Regions from separate parts of the Amycolatopsis sp. M39 genome, predicted to be linked through region 2. Evidence: riboswitches for the same ligand, from Rfam matches in the RefSeq annotation. Region 2 holds a riboswitch; the other holds the start of a gene.
What was found. Region 2 has a riboswitch for thiamine pyrophosphate ahead of thiO (glycine oxidase ThiO). Riboswitches for the same ligand answer to the same signal wherever they lie in the genome.

Region 1: linked by a shared signal. The riboswitch ahead of A4R44_RS02405 (thiamine ABC transporter substrate binding subunit) and the one ahead of thiO (glycine oxidase ThiO) in region 2 are both predicted to bind thiamine pyrophosphate.

What each region holds. Positions count from the first base shown of each region.
Region 1 covers NZ_LWSF01000001.1:494,513-501,858, forward strand. The annotation lists gene A4R44_RS02390 (DEAD/DEAH box helicase) at 1-3,054, opposite strand, end outside; gene A4R44_RS02395 (hypothetical protein) at 3,264-3,950, shown strand; gene A4R44_RS02400 (4a-hydroxytetrahydrobiopterin dehydratase) at 4,537-4,827, opposite strand; TPP riboswitch at 4,852-4,963, shown strand; gene A4R44_RS02405 (thiamine ABC transporter substrate binding subunit) at 4,995-6,062, shown strand; gene A4R44_RS02410 (iron ABC transporter permease) at 6,038-7,346, shown strand, end outside.
Region 2 covers NZ_LWSF01000004.1:619,715-627,060, forward strand. The annotation lists gene A4R44_RS13460 (phosphatidylinositol-specific phospholipase C domain-containing protein) at 1-325, opposite strand, end outside; gene thiD (bifunctional hydroxymethylpyrimidine kinase/phosphomethylpyrimidine kinase) at 438-1,271, shown strand; gene A4R44_RS13470 (MarR family winged helix-turn-helix transcriptional regulator) at 1,268-1,699, opposite strand; gene A4R44_RS13475 (TetR/AcrR family transcriptional regulator) at 1,843-2,466, opposite strand; gene A4R44_RS13480 (NAD(P)-dependent alcohol dehydrogenase) at 2,524-3,504, shown strand; gene A4R44_RS13485 (thiazole synthase) at 3,501-4,253, opposite strand; gene thiS (sulfur carrier protein ThiS) at 4,256-4,456, opposite strand; gene thiO (glycine oxidase ThiO) at 4,456-5,541, opposite strand; TPP riboswitch at 5,538-5,644, opposite strand; gene thiE (thiamine phosphate synthase) at 5,675-6,340, shown strand; gene A4R44_RS13505 (hypothetical protein) at 6,405-7,187, opposite strand; gene A4R44_RS13510 (threonine/serine dehydratase) at 7,342-7,346, shown strand, end outside.

The sequences.
Region 1 (7,346 bases), on a different contig from region 2:
GGTGCCGATGTTGCGCGCCGGGAAGGCGTCGGCGAAGGCGTCGGCGACGCAGGTCTTGACACCCCGCACGACGTCGGTGAAGGGACTGACGACGCGGATGTCCTGGGGCGCGGTGCCGTGGCCGGTGAGAGTGTTGAGCAGCGCGATCAACGCCGTTCCTTCCGCCGGGATCCAATGGTCCTTCGCCTGATCGGAACGGACGTCGAGCCATTCGTTTCGCCCGGGGAATTCCGGGCGCTCGGGAGTGCCGTAGATCATCAGGTCGCCGCCGTAGGCGACGGTGTTGGAGATGTGGAACATCGGATAGTCGCAGCGCCGGTGGACTCGAAGCGGCGCGCCGACCCACACCTTCTCGTCACCGGCCGGTGCCGGGACCCAGGTGCCGTACCGGGCGTGGCAGTCGGCGACCTGCTGGGCGGAAAGGGCCGCTGGACTCCACTGTTCAGCGACTCCGTGATACCGGCGGAGCGCGTGTTGCGCGGGCACCGGCAGTGTGACGATCGGTTCGAGCTGGAGTGGGTCTCCGACCAGCACCGCGCGGCGGCAGCGCCAGATTCCGCCTGCCACCTGCTGTGGCGTGGCCTGTCCGGCCTCGTCCACGAAAAGCCAGCCGAGCGACTCGCTGCCGAGATCCGAGAACAGCCGGGGCAGCGACGCGAAAGTGGTGGACACGACTGGCACGGCGAGGAACAACGTTTGCCAGGCGGCGAGCGCGGTCCGCGGCCCGACCTTCGCTTTGCCCTGGATGAGCTGGACGACGGCGGCGAGATTGACGTCGGTCTGTTCCGCGGTCGAGCAGAGGAAGGCTTTGTGGAGGGCGAGCGCGCGAAGGAACAGCCGAGTGCGGGCCGCGATGAACTCGGGATCCGCCCAGGGCGCGCACAGCTGAAGTTGCTCGTCTCCGGCGATCGCGGGTCCGAACGGGACGACGCCCGGCCAGCGGGCACATGCCGCGTCCACTTGCCCCCGGACTCGCGCTAGCGCCTGCTCGGCGGCAGCGTGCTCGGCCGCCAGCCGAGCGTGGTTCTGCTGCGCTTGCCGGAGTTCATCCGCCAGTCGCGCCGCGGCACCCGCGTGCTGCTGGTAGGTCTGGTCGGTCGCGATCCGGGCTTTGATGGCTTCGCGATAGGCCGTCCGCCATTCCCGTGACGCGCGGAAGAAAGTGAGCACAGAGGTCCAGAAACTTGGCCGGCAATCCAGCCAGCCGCGAATCCGCTGATCGGCTTCGTTCAGCGATTGCGCTGACCTCGCGCGGAGTTCCTCGGTTTGCCGCGCGGCCTCGCCGAGCTGACCGCAGTAGGTGTGCGATTGCCGGAGGCGTTCGGTCGTCCACGCGACGGCCTGGGTGCACCGGGCGTGCTCGCCGAGGCTGGCGGCCGCGGCTTGGCGGGCGGTGGTCAGATCGCGGACTGCTGCGTCCGCTTCGGCGAAGGCTTTGACCGCGCCTTCCCAGCCGTCGAACTGCTCTGGTGCCGAGCGGACTTCCTTGAGCTGACCTTTCATCCCGAGGACTTCGCCCGCGGCGCTCGCTTCGGCTTTCGACTTGGTGTGCGCGCTCCACCAGAACTTGTTCGCGAAATCCCTGCGGTGCTCCATCTTCCCGAGCATCGCCGCGACCAGGCCCCAGGCCGGCTTCCCCAGTACGTGGCTGCCCAGTTCGGTGAAGTAGTCAGCGGCGACAGCCTCTTCCTCGACTCCCTTCACCGCGCTCAGCGCCGGCATCTCCTGGGTGATGTTGGCTGCCGCGTCGTTGCTTGCAGTCGCGACGACGATTTCGAACCCGGTCAGCTCAGGCCGGAGCGCGCGAACCGGACTTGAGTAAGGGCGAACAGATTCCCGTGGTTCGGTGTAGGCGTCCGACGGAGTTCCGAGCCGGCTGAGCAACCTCGCCCGCTTGACTACGATCCCCGCGAGCACGTCCCGCAGCATCGTGGTCTTACCGGTGCCGGGCGGTCCGTTCACCGCGAACAGACCCGCATCAGGTCCGGCCATGATCCAGTCGACCGCGAATTGCTGTCCGGTGACGAGAGGGTATGCCGAAGGCCAGCGCCCGCCGGGGATGGCGGCCGGTTCGACACCGGCGAGCAGCGCACCGGGCTGCTCGCGGAGATCGACGCGGTCGGACCCGGCTGCGGAAGGCTCCTCGCTGAGGAAGGCGCGCAGCGCTTCGCCCCGGTGGCCGGCCCGGACCTCCTTCCCGAGGAGCCCGAGGTCCCCGGCGATCGAGCTGTTGAGGAAATCCTGATCGTCCGCCCTGCCCGCGTTCCGGCGGGAAATCTGGAAGCACTTCACTCGGATCCCGGTCGCGTGCAGGCTGTCCTTCAGCCCGAGGGCCGTGACCAGTTCCCGGGTGAACGCATGCAACGTCCTCGAAGTCAGTTCCACTCGCGGCTCGCGGTCTTGCTCGGTTTCGTCCGCGGCTTTCTTCGCGCCGGGCGGGGTCAGGAGCCGTTCGGCGAAGGCTCCGGCTGTCGCTCCGGCGATCCCGCCGACGACCGGCCCGACGACGGGGCCCGCAAGCGATGTCGCACCGGCCGCTACCGCGGTCTTCACCGCGGAGCCGGTCGCCTTCGCCCCGGCAGCAGCCGCTTCGTGGGCGGCTTCCTTGACCTGGCCGGCTACTGCGGCGGCCAGCTTGCCACCCGGTTTCTTCTTCGGCGAAAGCCGGTTGAGCTGTTCGGCAAAGGAACCGCTTTCGTCGTCGAAACCGTCCAGCCACTTCGGATCACGCGGTCCTGGAGACTTCAGTCTGCTGATTGCCCAGGCGCACGCGGATAATACCGGGGAATCCTCAATGAGGGTTCCCTCGGAGTCCACTGTGAAGGCGTACACCGCCGTGGTTCCGTCTTTTCGTCGTTCCTCCGGGGTGTCTTCCTTGCCGAATTGCGCGCTGAGCTCAGCGTGGACCGACGAGACGTCGTACAACGCGCCGTACACGACGAATTGCCAGGTCTTGTCGTGCGGCAACCGGGCCTGGGACAGCGGATGTCCTGCCTCCCACGGGGCTGGCTGGCCCGGCTCGACGTCGCATACGAGGTACTCGGTCTTCGCCATGGAACGAGGCGACGTCAAGTCTGGAATATTCTGCGGACCGAACATTTCCACCGTGCGCCAGAACTGCAGCAGGTGCGCAGCGCGCACATTTTCCTGCACCGGAATGGCTCCCCTCCACTGAGTGCAGCGGGACCATACTCCATGATCCGATTTCGGATCCAGGCGGTGCGTACCGCTACGATCGTCCCTCATTCAGCGAGGGGGTTTGAATGGCGAAAGAACAGTCGTCCCCGATGACACCGCCCTGGACCTATCGCGACGACGTGCTGAGCTATACCTGCTACCTGGCGGGCTTGATGGCGGACAACGCCGACCTCGGCCACGTCGAGGAAGTGCTCGCGCCGTTTCCCGGCCGGAACGTGGCCGGCGAACGATTCTGGGCTACCGGGCAGGTTGTGGTTTCGGACTTCCGTGCGGTCGGAGACGGGAGCTGGAGCGTCTCGACGCCGTTCGTGGCCGGGACGGGCGCACTGGGGGTCGGGCTCGTGGCCGGTTCGCTGGTGGGCGGGGCGATCGCGCGGTCCCGGGCACGGCAGGCGGCGGCCGCGGCCGCGGTTCCGCGCTGGGTGCCGATCGAGCAAGGCGGGCTATACCTGAGCGTGCACGGCTTCCACCTCTACACGCCGCGCGTGCTTTCGTGGCGCTGGGGGGCGATCACTGGCGCGGCGATGGTCGCTCCCGCGGTCGTGCACGTGACGGGGAACAGCAAGGACGGCCCGGTGTCCTGGCTGATCCAGTCGGAGTGGGCCGAACTGCTCTTCGTGACCTGGGCGAACGCCGAACATCCCCGGCATCCGCAGCTCGTCACCGGACAGTGGCTGCCGCCTGGCTGGGTCGAGCACGCGAGGTGGCATCGGAGAGTCCCGGCCTTGCCGCCCGGGGACGCGGTGACCTGACCCGCGCGAGGCAATTTCGGCGAAACGTCCCACTCGTGCCGATCGCTGGCCGATCAGGGCGTTCCCGAGACCGTCAGCGACAACTCGCCGCGGCGAGGTGCGAGGCGTCAGGTCCCGGTGAACCCTGCGGGCCGGCCAGGATGTGGGTGATCGGTCGTGCTCGGGCTCATCGGGATCGCCATGTGCTGGCTCATCCGGATGTTTCCGCTGCCGTGACGCTCAGCCGAGCAGGCCGAGCACGATCATCGACAGGAGGACGACAGCGGTCGAGAAAGCCGCGACCCACGTGCGCTGTGCGGCGGTGAGCTGGGCGGTTGTGCTGTTCATGGCGAGTCCTAGCGGGGCGAGTGCCGACGGTTCCGCTGGGATAGCGCCTTGATCTAGCTCACTGTTACCTCTTGTGATCAAGGTCACGTCGATTACGCGCGGTGTGCCACAGCACCCCGCCCGCGGCGGCCACCATCAGGCCGAACGAACCCATTCCCACCACGAGTGCCTGAACCATGAGGCCTCCTTTCTTCGCGTCTGTCCGGAAGACGCGCGAAGGGGCCGCTTGTGTTGCCAGGGTTGCCGACATCACACCTGGTCAGCGGGCCGCGAGGACCTCGTCGATCTGGCGGGCCAGTGCGAAATCGCGTTCGGTCAGGCCGCCGAGGTAGTGGGTGCTGAGGCGGAAGGTCAGGGTGCGCCAGCGGATGTCGATGTCGGGATGGTGGTCGGCTTCTTCGGCGAGTTCGGCCACCCGGTCCACCACCTCGATCGCCGCCGGAAAGGACAGGAGTTCGACCGTCCGCGCGATGCTGTCGTCCTCGCGCCGCCATTCCGGAACGCTGCCGAGGGCCTGCTCCACTGCCGAGTCGTTCAATAGCTGCGTCATCACTCCATGGTGTCGGCTACGCTGCGGCATTGCCACGGGAGTCCGGTACGCCGGACTGAGAGGCGGGCCGTCAACCCGCGACCGTTCGCACCTGGATCCGGATCATGCCGGCGTAGGGAGGCCGTATCGCTCTCCCTCGTCCGGCGCAGTGCAGGAGGGGAAGAATGATGTCGCGGACCGTCCGCACAGTGGCAGGCCTCGCCGGAGTCTCGATGCTCGCCAGCGCCTGCTCGCTGTCCAGCGGCGACTCGGGCGGGTCGTCCGCGAGCCAGGACCAGCAGACGCCGACCGTCACGCTGGTCACGCACGATTCGTTCGCCGCCCCGCAGGACGTGCTCGACGCCTTCCAGCGCCAGTCCGGGATCAAGCTCAAGATCCTCAAGTCCGGCGACGCCGGCGCGCTCACCAACAAGCTCGTGCTCACCAAGGGCAGTCCGATCGGCGACGTCGCGTACGGCGTCGACAACACTTTCGCCTCGCGCGCGCTCAGCGAGGGCGTCTTCCAGCCCTACACGAGCCCGGAGGCCGACCGCGGCCCGCAGCGCTACTCCGTCGACCCGCAGCACCGGCTGGCGGCGGTCGACCTCGGCGACGTCTGCGTGAACATCGATCCGGCGTACTTCGCGAGCAAGGGCCTCCCGGAGCCGAAGAGCTACGACGACCTCGCCGACCCCAAGTACAAGGACCTGACCGTCGCGGAGAGCCCGGCCACTGCGTCGCCGGGGCTGGCTTTCCTGCTCGGCACGGTCGCGAAGTACGGCGAGAACGGCTGGCAGGGCTACTGGCGGAAGCTGAAGGACAACGGCCTCAAGACCGTCAGCGGCTGGGAGGAGGCCTACACCAAGGACTTCTCCGGCTCGTCGGGCAAGGGCTCGCGGCCGATCGTCGTGTCCTACGCGTCGTCGCCGGCCGCCGAACTCGGCGAGGACGGCAAGCCGCGTACCAAGGCGCTGCTCGACACGTGCTTCCGCCAGGTCGAGTACGCGGGCGTGCTCACCAACGGCAAGCAGATCCCGCAGGCACAGAAGGTCGTCGACTTCCTGTTGTCGCAGCAGTTCCAGACGACGGTCGCGGCGAACATGTACGTCTACCCGGCGCGCCAGGGCGTCGAACTGCCCGCAGGCTGGGCCACCGCGGCTCCGCTGCCGCAGACGCCGGCGACCCTGCCCGCGGACAAGGTGCAGGCCGGCCGGGAGAAGTGGATCGGGGAATGGCGCTCGCTCATGGGCGCGTGATCCCCGCGCGCACTCTCGGGCTCACGCTGCTCGGCTTGCTGCCGGTCGCGTTCCTGGTGGTGTTCTTCGCCTGGCCGGTCGTCGCGATCGTCGGCCGGGGGTTTTCCGCGGGCGGCGTCGACACCGTGCTCGGCGACCCGCAGACGTGGCGGCTCGCCGGGTTCACGCTGGCCAGCGCGGCCGCGTCGACCGCGGTCGCGGTGCTCGCCGGGCTGCCGGTGGCGTACCTGCTGGCGCGAGTCCGGCTGCCCGGGGTCGGACTCGCGCGCACGATCGTGCTGGTCCCGTTCGTGCTGCCGACGGTCGTCGTCGGACTGGCTTTCCGGGCGATCTGGCCGGACGGGGGCGTACTGCCGCTCATCCTGGCCAACGCCTTCTTCAACGTCGCCGTCGTCGCGCGCACGGTCGCCGGACTGTGGGCGCACCTCGATCCGCGAGCGACCGAGGCAGCGCGGGCGCTCGGGGCCTCGCCGTGGCGAGCGTTCCGATCGGTGACTCTGCCCGCGCTCGGCCCGGCTGTCGCGTCCGCCGCCGCAGTGGTGTTTCTGTTCTGCGCCACCAGTTTCGGCGTGGTGCTGATTCTCGGCGGCGGGAGTTATCGGACGCTGGAGACCGAGATCTACCTCCGGACGGTCGACCTGCTGGACCTCTCCGGCGCGGCCGCGTTGTCGCTGATCCAGTTCGCCGCCGTGGTCGCCGCGCTGGTGCTCGGGGCGGTGGCGCGCCGGAAGCGGGAGAACGCGGTGAAGCTGCGGTCCGCGCAGGTCACCGCACGTCGGCCGCGCGGCGGGGAGTGGTGGACAGTCGGCGCGGCGGTCGTGGTGCTCGGTCTGCTGCTGACGCCGATCGTCTCGCTGCTCGTCGAGTCGGTATCGAGTTCGGACGGATGGAGCCTCGCCGGATACCGGGCGCTGAACACTGTCGGGCAGAACGACGCGCTGCAGGTGTCCGGCTGGATCGCAGCGCAGAATTCGCTCGCCGCGGCCACTGACGCGACGCTGCTGGCGATGGCTGTCGGACTGGTCGCCAGCGTCGTGCTGGTGGCGCTTCGCCGTTCGCCCGGCGGGCTGGCACGCGGGATGGGCGAGACCATGGACGTCGCGTTGATGCTCCCGTTGGGCGTGTCCGCGGTGACCGTCGGCTTCGGTTATCTGGTGACGCTCGACGCGTTGCCCGGCGACCTGCGCACGTCGCCGCTGCTCGTGCCGTTCGCCCAAGCGCTGGTGATCATGCCGCTGGTCGTGCGGATGATCCTGCCGGTGCTGCGCGCGGTCGACGTCCGGC
Region 2 (7,346 bases):
CGTCCAGGCACGATTCGAGGTCCTTGTTGGTCCCGCCGGAGTAAAGGTCGGCGCCCGTGTGCGCGTCGACGCAGTTGTTGCCGTTGCCCAACGGGTTGGAGTGGCTGACCTTCCACTCGTGGGTGAACAAGTCCGGCCAGACGTCGAGTTCGAGCAAGGACGAGCCGTTGTCCAGCGCCTGCGCCAGGTACGGGTACGCGGCCGGATCATAGGTGTTGTGCACGCCGACCGTGGTCACGTGCGAGAGCTTGGGACTGTCCGCGCTGGCGACCCCCGGTACCGCCAACGTGGACAAGAGCAGGAGACCGGCCGCGGCGAGCTTCACTGATGTCTCCTTCGTCACGGGGACCAGTACGAACGCTTACTGTGCCATCGTGGTGGACTGTGCATGAAGCACAGTTGCCTCAATGGACCAGACCAGAAGTCGGAACGCGCACATGACTGAGAACCCGAGCCCGCCCTCCGCGCTCACCATCGCCGGATCGGATTCCGGCGGAGCCGCCGGACTGCAGGCGGACCTGCGGACCTTCCTCACCTGCGGAGTACACGGCCTGGTCGCGGTCACCGCGGTCACCGTCCAGAACACGCTCGGCGTGCACGACCGCGCCGACCTCCCGCCGCACATCGTCGCCGGGCAGATCGAGGCGGTCGCGGCGGACATGGGTGTCGGCGCGGCGAAAACCGGCATGCTCGCGTCCGCGGAGATCATCCACGCGGTCGCGGCGGCCTGTGACAAGGCCGGGATCGGACGCGACGGCGCGATCCCGTTCGTGGTCGACCCGGTGGCCGCGGCGATGACCGGCCAGTCGCTGTTCGACGACAACGGCCTTGCCGCACTGCGCGACGATCTCCTGCCGCGCGCCACCGTGCTCACGCCGAACCTGGACGAGGTGCGGCTGCTCACCGGCATGACCGTGACCGACCGCGAAGGCATGCACGCCGCGGCCGTCGTACTGCACCAACTCGGCCCGAAGTACGTGCTCGTGAAGAGCGGGCACCTGCAGTCCGACCCGGAATGCGTCGACCTGCTCTTCGACGGTTCGACCTTCGTGGAGCTGCCCGGCCCGCGCTGGCGAACGCCGCACACGCACGGGGCTGGCGACACCATGGCATCCGCGCTCACCGCCGGGCTGGCCAAAGGCATGCCAGTGGTCGAAGCGGCGCGCTACGGCAAGTGGTTCGTCTCCCAGGCCGTCGAACACTCCTACCCGATGGGCGCGAAAGTCGGCCCCGTATCGGCGTTCTGGCGACTCGCCCCGGAAGAGCGCTAGCCCTCGTCGGAGATCAGGGCTTCCAGCGCCGGCAGCGCGGCGATGATCGACTCGCGGGCCTCGGACGTGAGCCGGTCGAGACGGCGGTTGAGTTCCTGCACGCGGGTGGACCGCACGCCGGAGACGAGGCGTTCGCCTTCCTCGGTGGCGCGGGCGAGCCAGGCGCGCCGGTCGACCGGGTCGGATTCGCGCGTGACGTAACCGGCCTCCACCAGGGTGGCCACGATCCGCGACATCGTGGCCGCCGCGACGCCTTCCTTCGCCGCGAGGTCGCCGAGGCGCATCTCGCCGAAGTGGACGAGCGTGGCCAGCGCGGAGATCGAGCCGTGCCCAGGTCCGGGCACGCCCGCCTGCCGAAGCGACCGCGAAAGCCGCCCCACCGCTAGGTACAACCGGCCCGATACGTCCTGGACCGAGGAAAGAGTCACGATCGGCTCCTTCTGACGCTGGTGCCCGCCGCTGGGTGCGCCGGAAAGGGTGCCGTCAACCATACGGCGTACCCGTGCTCAATCCGTGTCAAGCGCGGGCGAAATCACCACAACCCGTCTATTTGCACAGCTTGGCCGCCCGATTAGAGCACCGACACGTCGAGCGGAAGCTCCGCGGGCGGCGGCAGCGGCGCGGCGGCCTCCGTCCGGAACGACTGCAGCAGGTAGCCGGCGAGCCGACGCGACGCCGCGGGTGCCGCGGCTCCCGCGCCCGATCGCAGCCCGGCGTTCGCCAGCAAGATCAACGACAGGTCGGAAACCGCGAAGTCGGCCCGCAGCGCGCCCGCTTCCCGCGCCCGGCGGATCAACTCGGTGAACGCCTGCACCGCCTGGTCCCGCAGCTGTCCGAAGGCGGCTTGATCCGGCAGCGCGGTCACGATCGCGGCGGAGAAACCGTGGTTGCGCGCCTGCATCGAGCACATTTCCTCGATCACCCGGCAGAACCCGCGCCACGGATCGGGATCGGCGAGCGCCTCGTCGAGCATGCCCGCGCATTCGGCCATCGGCTCCGCGAAGGCTTCCGCGACCAGGTCGGCCTTGGTCGGGAAATGGCGATACACGGTGGCGACGCCGAGGCCGGCGCGGCGCGCCAGCTCGCTCATCGACACGCCCAGGCCTTCGGCCTCGAACGTGCGCTCGGCGACCTCCAGCAGGTGCGCGCGATTGTGGGCGGCGTCGGTGCGCAACCGAGTCGATCTTTCCGGCACTCTCTCACTTTAGGTGAATCGGAAGACCCTTTCCACTTTCCGTGCTAGAAGTGGAACATGCCTTCCACTTCGATGCGAGCGATCGTCTACGACCGTTACGGACCACCGGAAGTCCTGCGCGAGACCGCTGTTCCGACGCCAGTGCCCGGTCCCGGCGAAGTCCTCGTCCGGGTGCGCGCGCTGACAGTCAACGGCGGCGAACTCGCCATGCGGTCCGGGAAGCTGCTTCCATTCAGCGGCAAGCGTTTTCCCAAGCGGATCGGCGTCGACCTGGTCGGCGAGGTCGTCGAACCCGGGACAAGCCGGTTCGCCGCAGGCGATCTCGTCTGGGGCGGCGGGCGGCGGATGGGCACCGCCGCCGAGTACTACGCGCTGGCCGCCGACCGGCTGGACCACGTGCCCGCCGGGCTCGATCCCGCGCAGGCCGCGACGCTGCTGGCGGGCATCACCGCGATCACCGCGCTGCGCGACAAAGCCCATCTCAAGCCGGGCGAACGCCTGCTGGTCCGCGGCGCGACCGGCGGGGTCGGCTTTGTGGCCACCCAGCTCGGCAAGGCGATGGGCGCGCACGTGACCGGCCTGACCAGCGCCAAGAACCTACAACTGGCAAGAGAACTCGGCGCGGAGGTCGCTCTTGACTACCGGGATCCGGGCGACCTCGGGAAGTTCGACGTCATCCTCGACACGGTCGGCCGGGACCTCGACCCGTTCCGGCGGCTGCTGACCCCGCGCGGGCGAATGGTCGTGATCACGTTCGACCTCGACCATCCCGTTCGCGCACTCGGCTATGTCGTGGCGAACTCCCTGCGCCCCGCCCGCTGGGTGCGCGGGTTCAGCGGAAACCCCAAGGCGGATCTGCTCGCCGACCTGAGCCGGTGGGTCACCGCCGGGCTGGTGCGACCGCTGGTGGACCGGGTGTTTCCGTTCGCGGAGATCGCGGAGGCGCATCGGGCGCTTGAGGGAGGCGGGGTGCGCGGCAAGGTGGTCGTGAGTGTTCATCCCGGTGAGAACCGGGATGAACACTCACGAGGCCGCTAGCGAGGCGGACTGGACGCCTGCGCCCAAAACCGCTGCGGCACCCTCCCCGCGCCCCGTGCCAAGTACCCCGCCTCGACCGCGCTCCGCATCGCCAGCGCCATCCGTTCCGGATCCGCCGCCCGGGTCACCGCGGTCGACAGCAGCACCGCCGAGCAGCCGAGTTCCATCGCCAGCGTGGCGTCCGACGCCGTACCGATCCCCGCGTCCAGCACGATCGGCACCGACGCGCGCGAGACGATCAGCTCGATGTTGTGCGGGTTCCGGATCCCCAGCCCGGTACCGATCGGGGCACCGAGCGGCATCACCGCCGCGCAGCCCGCTTCCTCAAGGCGGAGGGCGAGCACCGGGTCGTCGTTGGTGTAGGCGAATACCGTGAAGCCGTCCGCCACCAGGCGTTCGGCTGCTTCGAGAGTTTCCAGCGGATCGGGCAGCAGGGTGCGGTCGTCGGCGTGCACCTCAAGTTTGACCAGGTTCGTTTCCAGCGCCTCGCGGGCCAGCTGAGCGGTGAGCACGGCCTCGGCCGCCGTCCGGCAGCCCGCGGTGTTGGGCAGCAGCTCGATGTCCAAACGCCGCAACAACTCCAGTACCCCGGAGCCGCCCTCGGCGTCAGCGCGGCGCATCGCCACGGTGGTGAGCTGGGTGCCCGCCGCCACCAGCGCTCGTTCCAGCACTTCGAGATTCGCCGCGCCACCGGTGCCGATGATCAATCGCGACGACAGCTTGTGTTCGCCGATGATCAGGTCGTCCATGCTCAACCTCCTTGAACCGCGGTCAGCACTTCGAGCTGCGCGCCCTTGGGCACGACCGCTTCTTCCCATTCGCCACGCCGCACGACCTCGCCGTTGACCGCGACGGCCACGCCGCGGCGTTCCGCTCCCAGCGCGTCGAGGACCGCGGAAACGGTGCTGTCGTCGGGGAATTCCCGCCATTCGCCGTTGACCTTGATCTCCATCAGACTCGCTCCTTCTCGACCAGACGGGAGGGCGTTGCCGCGGCGACCTCCGGCGGCGGGGCTTCGCCGGCCAGCCACGCGACCACAGCGTCCGCAGTCGCGGGTGCCATCAGCAAACCGTTGCGGTGATGCCCTGTCGCCGCGTACACGCCTTCGCTCACTTCGCCGATGTACGGCAGAGCGTCGCGGCTCGCAGCACGCAGTCCGGCGGCGACTTCCACCAGCGCGTACTCCGTGATGCCGGGCAGAATACGTTCCGCGCCTTCCAGCAGCTCACGTACGCCGCGCGCGGTGACAGCCTGATCGAAACCGGCTTCGTACTGCGTCGCGCCAAGGACCAGTTCGCCGTCTTCTCGCGGTACCAGATAGATCGGCCGTCCCTCGACCATCGCGCGCACTGTGTACGGCGGAGGCGGCAGACAGCCACGACGCGGACGCAGCCGCAGAATCTCGCCCTTCAGCGGGCGTACAGCGTGCTCCAGCAACGGATGCAGCTGACCGGTCCACGCCCCCGCGGCGAGAACCACCGGACCGGACACTTCGGAAAGACTCTGGAGCCGCTCGCGCCGGAACTCGACCCCACGCTTCGCAGCCGCGTCGCTCAGCGCCATGAGCAGTTTCCGGTTGTCCACGGCTAAATCACCCGGCACGTGCAGGCCGCTGCGCACCGCACCGACGCCCGGCGCGAGCCGCTTCGCCTCGCGACCGGTGAGCGTCTCGACGTCGCGACCGAGCGAACGCAGGTACCCGGCGAGAATGTCGAGGTGCCCGGCATCGGCGCTGTCGAACCCGACGACGATCGTGCCGTGCTCGGCCAGCCCGGGATCGGTGCCTTCGCCGGCGAGGTCGCGCGCGAAGCCAGGCCAGCGTCGCAGCGACGCTTCCCCCAGGCTGAGCACGGCTTCCTCACCCGGCCACGCCTCGGTGACCGGCGCGAGCATCCCGCCGGCCAGCCAGGACGCCCCGCCGTGCACGGGATCCGGGTCGACAACGGTGACACGCCATCCGCGAGCGGCCGCGCGCCAGGCAACGGACAGCCCGATGACGCCGCCGCCGACGACAGTGACGGTTGTGGTGGTGTTCACAGTGGAATCACGCTCCCTGCGCCGGCATGACCCGGATCAGGTTCCACGGTCGGAGCGGCAGCTCCCTCTCAGCCCGTTGTCTCGGGCTCCCGTGCGGACTCCCACACCGTAGCGCGCGGGTAACGTCACCGCCATGCCTGCCTTGACCGGAGACCAAATTCGCACCCGGCTAGCCGACGCCCGGCTGTACCTGTGCACCGACGCCCGCGCCGCGCGAGGCGACCTCGCCGAGTTCGCCGACGCCGCGCTGGCCGGCGGCGTGGACATCGTGCAACTAAGGGACAAGACCGGCGGCGCGCCGCTGGAGGCCAAGCAGGAAATCGCGGCGCTGGAGGTCCTGGCGGAGGCCTGCGTCCGGCATGGAGCGCTGCTCTCGGTAAACGACCGGGCGGATGTGGCGTTGGCCGTGGGCGCTGATGTCCTGCACCTGGGCCAGGACGACATCCCGGTCTCGCTCGCGCGGCGAGTCCTGGGCGACGACGTAGTGATCGGCCGATCCACCCATTCGGAGGAGCAAGCCGCGGCAGCCGCCGCCGAGGACGGCGTGAACTACTTCTGCACCGGCCCCTGCTGGCCCACCCCCACCAAGCCCGGCAGGTTCGCGCCCGGCCTGGATCTGGTCCGCTCGACCGCGGCGAGCAGCACCGAACGCCCCTGGTTCGCCATCGGCGGCATCGACGAAACCCGCCTGCCCGAGGTACTGGACGCAGGCGCGACCCGCATCGTCGTCGTCCGAGCGATCACCGAGGCCGAGGACCCCAAAGCCGCCGCGCAGACCCTGCGAGCCCACCTCCGGTAACAGCCCACCCAACCATCGAGGGCGCCCGGCCCCTGTCTCGAACCGTCAGCGCACTCGGGCTTCACTACTCATTCGCGTTGGACGGAACCGCGGGCGCAGTAGGCGTCTGACTCGCACTAGGCTCCCGCGAACCAGTCGACGGCTTCGTCGACGAAGACGGCGGCTGAGTCTGCTGAGTCGCCTGCGAAGACGGCGGAGCACTAGGCTCCGTAGTCGGCGAAGACGTCGGATCGTTCGATCGAGACTCCCCAGTCGGCGGCACCTGCGGCTGGCTGCTCGGCGTGTTGTCCGGATGATCGTCCTGGTGCTGGCTCGTATCCGGCTGCCGGGGAATCAACCCGGTGGAGACATTCCCCTTAGTCGTCCAGTCAAGCCCCAGCAGAACAACCAGCGCCACGACAAACGCGACCGCACTCGACGCGATGATCAACGGCCACCGCATCTTCCGAAGCTTCTCGCCCAGCCCCTCGGCCTTCTCCGGCTCAGTTGGACGCAACCGAACCGTAGGCATGTTCGCCAAGTCAGCAGCGGCCACCTGCATCGTCGCCGCATCCCCGGAAGCGGACTCCCGCACCGCCTCCACCGGCACCATTCCACCCCGGCTGCGCCGAGCGGCCGTCTCCATCGCCTTCCGCGCAGCGTCGCGAGTGCGCTGCAAGGACCGCAGGTACAACTCGCCGCCGACAGTGCTGACCACACTGGCCACCCCGGCGCCGATGACTGTTCCCGCGACCCCCAGCGTCGAACCCAGCAACGCGGCGGTGACCGCCGCGAGCGCCGCGGCGAGCACCGAGGACATGCGGAGTCTCTTCTTGTCCTCCGCGGTTTCCTTCTGCTCCTCGCTCATGATTCCGATCTGATCGTTTCCCAGCCGTCTTCCCTGCTTCTTCAACGGTTAAGTCGCCTGAGGTGCTCCCTTCGTTGCCCCGGCGTGAGGGACGCCACGTTGACTGTCCACAATGGATAGACTAAAGCTCACACTCTCCTGACATACTCATCCCATGCA